DNA from 3 places in the Kitasatospora sp. NPDC058218 genome. Region 1 is predicted to be linked to each of the others. Evidence: riboswitches for the same ligand, from Rfam matches in the RefSeq annotation. Region 1 holds a riboswitch; each other region holds the start of a gene.

What was found. A riboswitch is a leader RNA that binds a small molecule or an ion and turns the genes downstream of it on or off. The one in region 1 is predicted to bind cyclic di-AMP.
Region 2: linked by a shared signal. The riboswitch ahead of ACFVYI_RS33700 (family 16 glycosylhydrolase) and the one ahead of ACFVYI_RS11515 (peptidoglycan DD-metalloendopeptidase family protein) in region 1 are both predicted to bind cyclic di-AMP.
Region 3: linked by a shared signal. The riboswitch ahead of ACFVYI_RS12850 (M23 family metallopeptidase) and the one ahead of ACFVYI_RS11515 (peptidoglycan DD-metalloendopeptidase family protein) in region 1 are both predicted to bind cyclic di-AMP.

The regions. Positions count from the first base shown of each region.
Region 1 is NZ_JBHVWC010000014.1:122,184-125,686, reverse strand. Features, by position in the region: gene ACFVYI_RS11520 (MFS transporter) at 1-1,359, opposite strand, end outside; cyclic di-AMP (ydaO/yuaA leader) riboswitch at 1,670-1,830, shown strand; gene ACFVYI_RS11515 (peptidoglycan DD-metalloendopeptidase family protein) at 1,835-2,869, shown strand; gene ACFVYI_RS11510 (DUF2470 domain-containing protein) at 3,332-3,503, opposite strand, start outside.
Region 2 is NZ_JBHVWC010000065.1:61,038-64,540, forward strand. Features, by position in the region: gene ACFVYI_RS33690 (alpha/beta hydrolase) at 93-1,235, shown strand; gene ACFVYI_RS33695 (hypothetical protein) at 1,306-1,635, opposite strand; cyclic di-AMP (ydaO/yuaA leader) riboswitch at 2,100-2,264, shown strand; gene ACFVYI_RS33700 (family 16 glycosylhydrolase) at 2,267-3,503, shown strand, end outside.
Region 3 is NZ_JBHVWC010000016.1:121,778-125,280, reverse strand. Features, by position in the region: gene ACFVYI_RS12860 (GNAT family N-acetyltransferase) at 1-241, opposite strand, end outside; gene ACFVYI_RS12855 (hypothetical protein) at 284-1,234, shown strand; gene ACFVYI_RS12850 (M23 family metallopeptidase) at 1,289-2,137, opposite strand; cyclic di-AMP (ydaO/yuaA leader) riboswitch at 2,150-2,293, opposite strand; gene ACFVYI_RS12845 (YiaA/YiaB family inner membrane protein) at 2,552-2,842, shown strand; gene ACFVYI_RS12840 (alpha/beta fold hydrolase) at 2,971-3,503, shown strand, end outside.

The sequences.
Region 1 (3,503 bases):
GCCGGCGGCCAGCAGCCCGGCGCAGATCAGCATCGCGATGCGGAAGGCGGAGTCCACCGAGGCGGGCACCTGGTAGGCCTCGCCGCTGAGCCCGGCCAGCGCGGGCAGGGCGGCCACCGCGAGCAGACCGGCCGCGCGGGCGGCGGCGTTGTTGACGCCGCTGGCGATCCCGGCGTGGCGGACCTCCACCGCCGCGAGCACCGTCGCGGTCAGCGGCGCGACCAGCAGGACCATCCCGCAGCCCATCACGGTGACGGCCGGCAGGACGTCCGTCCAGTAGGAGGCGTCCGGGCCGATCCGCAGCATCAGCAGCACTCCCGTCGCGCAGACCAGCGGCCCCACGGTGAGCGGGATCCGCGGACCGATCCGCTTGCCGAGCCGGCCGGCCCGGGCGGACAGCGCCAGCATCAGCACGGTGATCGGCACCAGGGCGAGCCCGGAGACCAGCGGCGAGAAGCCGGAGACGATCTGCAACTGCACGACCAGCAGGAAGAACACTCCGCTGAACGCCGCGTAGACGCAGAGGGTGACCAGGTTCACCGCGGTGAACAGGCGGGAGGAGAAGAGGCCGAGCGGCAGCATCGGCTCCTCGACGCGGCGCTCGACCACGACGAACGCCGCGCCCAGCAGCAGACCGGCCGCACCGGCCACCCAGACCTCGGGGGAGAGCCCGGCTCCGGCGGCCGTCAGCGCGTAGGTGACCGAGCCCAGGGCCAGCGCGGCCAGCGCCGCGCCGAGGATGTCGAACCGGCCGGTCGCGCTCTCGTCCCGGCTCTCCGGGACGTGCCGGGAAGCCACCGCGATCACCAGGACGGCGAGCGGGACGTTCAACAGGAAGATCCACCGCCAGCCGGGGCCGTCCACCAGCCAGCCGCCGAGGAACGGGCCGATCGCGGCCGACACCCCGCCGAGGCCGGACCAGAGGCCGACCGCCGCCGAGCGGTCGTCCGGGTGGAACACGGCCTGGAGCATCGCGAGCGAGCCCGGGGTGAGCAGCGCCCCGCCGATGCCCTGCACCGCGCGGGCGGCGACCAGCACCTCGATGGTGGGCGCCGCCGCGCACGCCGCCGAGGCGGCGGCGAACCAGAGCACGCCGATCAGGAAGACGCGGCGCCGGCCGTAGCGGTCGCCGAGCGCGCCGCCGAGCAGGATGAGGCCGGCCAGGGTGAGCAGATAGGCGTTCAGTGTCCATTGCAGGGCGGCGAGCGGGGCGCCGAGATCGGTGCCGATCCGCGGCAGGGCGACGTTGACGACGGTGCCGTCGAGCATCGCCATGCTGGAGCCGAGCACCGTCGCCAGTAGTACCCAGCGGCCCTGCGCGGTGCCCAGGCGCAGGGTGCCGGCCTCGGAGGTGGCCACCGCCCGATCGTGCGCCCCGGGAGCCGACGTGACAAGGCTCACCGGGGGTGTGTCGGCAGATGGCTTTCCGTAGCCGATCGCATGCGGAAGGACACCGAAATCGGCGGAGCGTCGCGGATCAGTGGCGCGCGGTTAATCGATTGTGCACATACCGTGCAGTCGATCATTCGGAGTGTCACGACCTTCCCGGCATTGGTTGTCGATTCAAGAGATCGACATTGCTTCACCCGGACGGATGGGTTTTAGTTCAGCGACCGCCCGGCATTGGCCCGGGTGGCCACCGGGTGGAACGCCTAGTCCTGCCGCTGCCCGGTGGTACGAACCGAACTCTGTACGGCAGGAGCGGGGGACCCAAAGGTAAGTCGCCGGACCGGAATTCGCGGTCCGGCTTGGGGTGAAGCCGCGCTATGCGGCCGGGCAACTCCAGCCCGAACCCGACAGCTCACCTCGCAGGCGTCGGAGAGGACAGTTCCCCATGCCCGCACAGGCCCGTCGTATCGCCCTGCCCCGCGCCGCCCGCATCGGCATCGCCACCGCCGTGACCGGCGCCGCCTTCGCCCTTCCGCTGGTGACCACCATCAGCGCCCAGGCCCACACCGCCCCGGCCGCGAAGCCCGCGCAGACCAGCACCTGGACCGGTGCCACCAGCGTCGACGCCGCTCCGGCCGCCGCCGCTCCGGCCGCCGCCGAGGCCGCCAAGCCCGCCGCCGCTCCGGCCGAGGAGAGCTACAAGGTCGTCGGAGGGGACACCCTGTCGAAGATCGCCGACGCCAAGCAGGTCGAGGGCGGCTGGCAGGCGCTGTACGACCACAACCGCTCGGTCGTCGGTGCCAACCCGAACCTCATCTTCCCGGGTCAGCAGCTCTCGCTCGCCGCCAAGGCCGCCGCCGCTCCGGCCGCCGCCGAGGCCGCCAAGCCGGCCGCCCCCGCGGCCAAGCCGCAGGTCTCGCAGGACTCGGTGAAGCCGGCCGCCAAGCCCGCCACCCCGAAGCCGGTCCAGGCCGCCAAGCCCGCGCAGGCCCCGGCCACCAAGCCGGCCGCCCCCGCCGCCAAGCCGGCCGCGCCGGCCGCCACCCAGGCCCCGGCCGCCGTGGCCGCCACCTCCGGCTACGTCGCCCCCGTCGCCAACCCGAAGCTCGGCACCGCCTACGGCGTGGCCGGCTCGATGTGGTCCTCCGGTCACCACACCGGTGCCGACTTCGTCGCCTCCACCGGCACCCCGCTGCGCGCCATCGCGGCCGGCACCGTGGTCAAGGCCGGCAACGGCGGCGCCTACGGCAACGAGGTCGAGATCAAGCTCGCCGACGGCAAGTACGCCCAGTACGCGCACCTGTCCTCGATCGGTGTGAAGGTCGGTCAGGCCGTCACCGCCGGCCAGCAGATCGGCCTCTCCGGTGCGACCGGCAACGTGACCGGCCCGCACCTGCACTTCGAGATCCGCACCGGCTCGGAGTACGGCTCGGACATCGACCCGATCGCCTACCTGCGGGCGCACGGCGTCTCCATCTGACCTGAGGTCGGACCACCGCTGGGTGCGGGGCGAACGACCTCCCGGGATGGTCATGTCGGGTGACCGCTCGACCGGGTGATCGCCGCACCACCAGTGGATCATGGGCGCGGGACACGCCCAGGCCGGCCCGGCTCACGAATATCCTTCGTGAGCCGGGCCGGCCGCTTTCGTTTTCCGTCCCCGTATTTGCAGTGCAGTTCATCCCCCCTGTTCGAGGCGAATGTGATGGTTGACCCGCTCTCACGTCCGGTTGCTCGCTCCGGTATTTCGGTTTCGGTTGTCCGGACCGTTTCCGAGTGGCTCCGTCCCCGAATTCGGCCGGCCCGTCCGGAGTCGGACGGGCCGTCAATTCCGCTCGGCAATTCCTGCGGCGGGGGCGCGGGGTGCAGGGTGCGGGGTGGCGTTCGGGGGGCGCCTGGTTCGGGCGGGTGTCGAGTTCGGGGGGCGTCGTCCGATGCCCGGTCAGGACCGGTGGGCGGGCAGGTCGCTGTTCGCGGCGGTCAGCAGCTGGTGCACGCGGTGCCCGAACTCGTCCGCGTCGCGCGCCGGCTCGGGGAAGACCAGACGGACGTCGCGGTGGCCGTACGGGTGGTCCAGGCGGAGCACCAGGCCGTACCGGTCGAGGGCGAGCGGG
Region 2 (3,503 bases), on a different contig from region 1:
GGCTTCCGTGGTGGACGGGGGAACCGGGGTGGCCGTCCCGGTTGTCCTTACGGCGGGGGCGGGGGAGTTCGAGGCGTGGGAGCAAGCAGGACATGGGTCTGACGAGCCACAAGGTGTTGGCACTGACCGTATTGATCGCCCTCGTGGTGACGGCCGGCACGGTCTGGCTGTGGCCGAGACTGGCGAGGAAGACCTGGCAGGCGGTGCTCGGCCGGATCGGTGCGCTGCTCGCCACCCAGCTCACCGTGCTCGCCGCACTGGGCCTGGTGGCCAACAACTACTTCGCCTTCTACAGCAGCTGGGACGACCTGCTCGGCACCGGCGACAACGGCCCGGTCGTCATCCAGAACAAGGCGGACGCGTCCGGCCGCCTGCAGGTGGAGACCATCGGGCACGCGTCCGTCAAGGGCGGCGGGGCGCTGGGCCGCGACCCGAAGCAGTCCGGTGAGATCCGCGAGGTCCGGATCGACGGCGCCGCCACCCGGCTCTCCACCGAGGGGTACGTCTACCTGCCGCCGCAGTACTTCCAGCCGGAGTACGCGCAGAAGCAGTTCCCGGCGGTGATCGTGAGCACCGGCTTCCCCGGTATCGCGAAGAACCTGGTGACCCGGCTGAACTACCCGGGCGCGGCGCTCAAGCTGCTCCAGGAGGGTCGGATGCAGCCGACCGTGATGGTACTGATGCGCCCCTCGCCCGCGCTCCCGCAGGACACCGAGTGCGAGGACATCCCGGGCGGCGCGCAGTCGGAGACGTACTTCACCAAGGACGTCCCGGCCGCGATCCAGGCGACGTACCGGGTCTCCTCCGACCCGCAGGCCTGGGGCTTCATGGGCAACTCGACCGGCGGCTACTGCGCCCTCAAGCTCGCCATGCGCCACCCGGAGGTCTTCCCGACCGCCGTCTCGCTCTCCGGCTACTACCAGGCCGCCGACGACCCGACGACCGGGGACCTCTTCAAGGGCAGCCAGCAGCGTCGCAACGAGGCCGACCTGATGTGGCGGCTGAAGAACCTGCCGCAGCCCGCGGTGTCCGTGCTGCTGGCCGGCACCAGGGAGGGCGACGGCGACTACCGGCGGGACACCGAGGCGTTCGTGGCCGCCGCGCACGGCCCGATGAAGGTCTCCTACAGCATGATGAAGACCGGTGGCCACAACTTCGAGACCTGGAGCAGGCTGCTGCCGTCCTCGCTGGAGTGGCTCTCCCAGCGCCTCAGGGTGCCGGACCGCGCGGTCTGACCGGGACGGGCGCCGGGCGGCCACGGCACGGCCGGCCCGGCGGCGCTCAGGCCACGGTCCGGGCCACGGTTCAGGCCACCGGCTCCAGCGTCCCGGTGTGCAGCTCGCCGACCCGGCCGCCCTCGCCCTCGTACGTCCAGAACGCGCGCACCGTCAGCTTGCCGAGGTCCATCACATGGCTCACGGTGATGCCGCTCTGCTCGGTCCAGCTGACGAAGTACAGCTCCGGCCCGATCTCGGCGATGTGGAGCGCCACGTCCTCCCACTGGCCCGCCGACTCGCCGAGGCCCTCCCAGCGCAGCCGCTTGCCGTCCGGCGAGTAGGCGTTGCGGAAGGCCGCGCCGTTGTCGACCTGGAAGAGGTAGGTGCGGCCGGCGAAGGCGGGCAGGGGCGCGGTCATGGCGGGACTGGTCCTCGTCTCTCGTCTGTGCGGTAGGGCTGGACCCCCAACCTATCCGACCGGCCGACCTTCGCGGCGGACTTGCGGGCACCCCGCCGCGGGGCAGCACCCCGCGCCGTCCGGCCGCCGGGCGCGGCACCGGCACCGCAGGCGGCGCCGGGCCGCTCGGCGGACCCACCGCCCGGCACCGGCCCGGGCGCCCGGCGCGCGGGGCGCAGGCCCACGCCCGGCCGACCTCCCGGCCCGATCGCCCGCCCGGCCGACCCCACCGGCCACCCCGGCCGACCCCACCGCCAACTGATCAACTCCACCGGCGACTTGATCAACTCCGCCCCGCCCCACTGTGAGCTGCGCGACAACATCCCCCGGTGAGTTGTCGCCTTCCGGGCGGCCTGCCTAGCCTGCACGAGTCCGTCTTCGCGGACCCCGCCGTCGGGACGCCGAGTCCTGTCCACCCGCCGGTCGGCAGTCGAGCACCACAGTGGACGGGAGCGGGGGACCCAGGTCAGTGCCCGACCCGTGCGCTCCCGCGTACCGGCCGAGGCTAGGGGTGAAGCCGCTCCACAGGCGGCCGGGCAACCTCAGCCCGAACCCGACAGCTCACCTCGCAGGCGTCACAGAGGACACCGCCATGCAGAAGCCTGCCCGGCGCGCGACCCCGCGCCACGCCCGTCCCAACCACCGAGGCCGCAAGGCCGCCGTCGCCGCCACCGGCGCGCTCGCCATCAGCGGCGCCGGGCTCCTCGGCGTCCCGGCGCTCACCGGCGCCCAGGCGGCCACCGTGCCGACCGTCACCCAGGACAAGCTCGCCCCGGCCACCATGGTCGCGGGCAAGGCCACCACGGCCGCGCTGACCGTCCACTCCTCGGCCTGCTTCACCGCCAAGACCGTCGGCGTGGGCGTCCGCGACGCCGCCGGGCGCAACCTCGACTTCCCCGGCAACGTCTCCAACGCGCAGATCTGCCCCACCGGCCTGTCGATCACCACCGGTGCCCGCACCCTGCCCGCCGGGACGTACACCCAGTTCGGCTTCTGGCAGGACCTCGGCGGCGCCTGGCACAACCTGCCCTCGCGCCAGCTCGTGGTCTCCGGCGCCACGGCCACCCCCACCCCGACGCCGACCGCGACGGCCACTCCCAAGCCCACCCCGACGCCGTCGCCCACCGCGACCGCCGCCCCGTCGCCCCCGGCCACCGGCGCCCCGGTCGCCGGGAAGTCGCTGACCTGGTCGGACGAGTTCAACAGCCTCGCCCTCGGCTCGCGCTGGACCGCCGACAAGAGCAGCTCGTACCACTACGGCGACCACAACCCCAACGACAACAAGCTCGACTGGCTGAACAAGAACAACGTCGCCGTCTCCGGCGGCGCCGCCACCTTCACCGCCAAGCCGAGCAGCCACACCCTGGAGAACGGCAAGCAGGCCTGGGACACCGGGCTGCTCACCACCGAGTACTCCAGCGAGGGCTTCAAGGTGAAGACCGGTGACTACGTCGAGACCCGGGTCAAGCTCCCGGCCGGCACCGGCGCCTGGCCGGCGCTGTGGACGTGGAACGGCACCAGCGGCAGCCACGGCGAGATCGACACCTTCGAGTACCACTCGGACAACGCCAACCTGCTGGAGCTGACCAACCACGTCAACGCGGACCACAAGTACGTCACCGACGCGAAGGCGATCGCCCACGACCAGTGGGTCACCGTCGGCACCCAGTACGGCGCCGACTCGGTCGACTGGTACATCAACGGCGCGAAGGTCTTCTCGGACGGCAAGGGCGTCGGTGCCGGCTGGTCGGCGTACCTGATCCTCAACCTGTCCCTGAGCGCGGGCCAGTACCACCCCGCGCCGCAGGGCACGGCTCCGATCACCTTCG
Region 3 (3,503 bases), on a different contig from region 1:
GGTCGTGCGCGTCGGCGCGTCGGGTGACGGCCAGCCGGTAGACCGTCCGCTCGCCCTGCATCGCCTCCTCCAGGTACTGCTCGATCTGGTCGGCGCAGTCCTCGCGGTCACGCGGCTCGAACGGGAGGTAGCGGGTGGCCTCCCTGTCCCCGAACACCGCGTACAGCGCGTCGATGTCGCCGGGGCTGTGGTGGAACTCGCGGATGACCAGGCGGGGGCCGGTGAGTCGGACGGGGACCATGCCTGCCGACCCTACCCGGGCTTTCCGGTTACCGTACGTGACATGGAAGAAGAAGACCTGCGGCTCGCCCCGCGCACCAAAACCGCCGAACTGCTCGCCTGGGCGCAGGCTCACGGCCACCCGCCGGTGGCCGAGGCGCCGGTGCGGGCGGTGCTGGCGCTGCTGGAGCTGGGCGAGGGCAGGATGCGCGACGGCTGGCCGGAGCTGACCTCGGACGCCGTGGAGCAGCTGCTGTACGAGCGGCTCTACCTGTACGTCCAGCCCGAGCCGGAGCAGGACCCGCTGGCGTACGGCGCGGCGGTGCGGCTGCTGATCGACCACCAGCGGGCGGCGAAGCGGCTGAACGCCAAGCGGCAGGAGCGGCTGCACGCGGAGGCCGAGTGGCAGGGCGAGGTGGCCGCCGGGCTGCTGCGCCGGTCCGACCTGGTCACCTGGCCCCGGCTGTACACGCTGCTGCTGCGCGCGGACGGGGTGGACCTCGCCGACCGGGAGGCGGTCCGGGCCTGGCTGGCGGCGTTCCGGGAGCTGGCTCCGCAGGAACGATCGGCCGCGTACGAGGCGCTGGAGTGGGCGGGCGAACTGGACGCGGTGGACGACGGGGGCTGGGGCGAGGCCCGGATGCTCAGCGTCGGGATGGCCACCGACGGCGCCCGGCGGCTGCTGGAGCAGGGGCTGATGCGGCGCAGCTACCGCAATCTGACGGAGCTGACCGCACTGGGCCGGCCGATGCCCGAGGAGCTGGCCGGGGACTTCGGGGCGTTCGAGGAGGCCGCCGCCGAGGCGGCGCTGGACCTGGTGGGCGAGTGGACGACGCCGGGGCTGCCGCGGCTGCTGGTGGAGGAGTTCCCGGAGCTGGCTCCGGAGCCGGGCCAGGAGGAGATCGACGCCTACCTGGCGGGGCTGCCCGAGGCGTACGAGGACGAGGCGTACGAGGAGTACGAGGGCCAGGAGCACGAGGGCGAGGAGGCCGGGCAAGCGGCCACTGACGCCTGAGACGCGACGGTGCCCCGGCCGTCGTCGCGACGACCGGGGCACCGTGGCGGGCTGTCAGGGGGTGATGCCGCGCTGTTCGAACCAGGTCTCCGGGTCGACCGGGGCGCCGCCGCCGGGGCGGACCTCCAGGTGCAGGTGCGGGCCGGTGACGTTGCCGGTGGCGCCGACCTTGCCGAGCTGCTGGCCGGGGACGACCTTGCCGGAGCCCTTGATGATCGAGGAGAGGTGGCAGTACCAGATCTCGGTGCCGTCGGGCAGCGTCTCGACGATCCGGTAGCCGTACGAACCGGCCCAGCCGGCCGAGGTGATGGTGCCCTGGCCGACCGCGTACACCGGGGTGCCGGTGTCGGCGGCGAAGTCCAGGCCGGTGTGCAGGTGGGCCCAGTAGGAGGCGCTCTGGCCGTAGTGGGCGGAGAGGTTGTAGTCGCGCACCGGCAGGTTGATGGCGGCGAGCTTGGCCCTCTCGGCCTCCTCGGCGGCCCGCTTGGCCTCCTGCTGCTGGGCGGCGCGCTTGGCCTCGGCCTCCTTGGCGGCCTGCAGGCGGGCGCTCTCCTCGGCGGCGGTGCGCTGGCTGTCGGCCTGCAGCTGGATCCGGGCGGCGAGGGCGAGACCGGGGTCCGCGGAGAGCGCGACCGGCGTCTCGTCCGGGGCCTCGACGGCCGGCGCGGCGGCCGGGGTGGCGGAGGCGAAACCGGTCGCGCCGAGGGTGGCGGCGACGGCGGTGACGCCGAGCAGCGGAGCGGTGCCGCGGGTCTGACGGGGCATCCGGTGCCGGTTGGCCTCGGCGGCCTGCGGGGCGGCCCCGCCGTACTCGCCCGGGTGGGCGGGCGGCCAGGGGTGGTCGAGCAGCTGGGTGCCGGCGGTGGAGCCGGGCAGGTGTGCCGGAGAGTGCGACGACGCCACGGAGGCGCGCTCCTTTCCTTCCTTCGCGCCTACCGGGTTAGCTGACGGGTTCGGAGCAGGAAGGTCTCCTACGGCTGGGCCTGGGCCCGGCCGATTCACCCCAAGGAACATGGTTCCCCGGCTCCCTGGCCTGCCCGGAGGCGGCCGGTGGGATTAGGCGGCGGCGCACGGTGCCGTCTGGGTACGGCGTTGAGGACCGCGCTGCGTTATCAAACGTTAATCCTAGGAGCCTCTGATTCCAAGCCGTCCGTTCGGGACAGCCGGATACAGATCGGACACCACGCGGTCCGATGGGCGATTTGGGGCGATTGACGACAACTGACACTACCGAACGTGATTGGACGTCAACGAACGACCCCCCACTTGAGTACTCCTACTCATGTGCGGCCGGGTCCGCGCGGCCATCCTGGCGCCATGAACGCACCGATGCAGTCACGTACCACGGCCGCGTACTACATCCAGGCCGTGCTCTCCTTCGCCCTCTCCGGCGGCGCCCTCGCGATCGGGATCGCCTACCTGCCGGTCGGCGGCTGGACCCGCGCCTTCCTCGGGATCGGGCTGCTCTACACCGTGACCTCCTCGTTCACGCTGGCCAAGGTGGTCCGGGACCGGCAGGAGACCAACGAGATCGTCACCCGGGTGGACCAGGCCCGACTGGAGAAGCTGCTCGCCGAGCACGACCCGTTCAAGGTGGAGGGGGTCTGAGCCGCGACGCCGGGGCGCCCCGGAGGACCGGTCGGCCGACCGCTTGACGGCTAAGGCTATTAGCCTTAGCTTTATGGCTATCGGCACAACAGGCCGATGCCCGTCCCGGCGGACCGAGGAGGCCCCCCATGCCCGGCACCTTCACCCCCAGCACCCAGTACCTCGACCGCCCCGGCGGCCGGCTGGCCTTCGACGACACCGTGCAGGGCGACGGCGCCCCCGTCGTCCTGCTCCCGGGCATGCTCGACAGCCGGGCCGCGTACCGGCACCTGCGCCCGCTGCTGGTCGCCGCGGGCCGCCGGGTGATCACCCTGGACCTGCGCGGCTTCGGCGAGTCCTCGATCGCCTGGGACGACTACTCGCCGGCCGCGATCGCCACCGACGTGCTCGCCCTGCTGGACCACCTCGGCATCGGCCGCGCCGCGCTGGTCGCCAACTCGTACACCGGCGCGACCGTGGTCAAGGTGGCCGGGGACGCGCCCGAGCGGGTCGCCGGGATCGTGCTGCTGGACGCCTTCGTCGAGAACCTGCCGCCGAACGCGCTGCAACGCGCGATGTTCGGCGTGATGGGCGCGCTGCTGGTGCACTCGCCCGCGTTCTGGGGGCTCTACCACCGCAGGATGGCGTACCCGGGCGCCAAGCCGGCCGACCTCGACGCCTA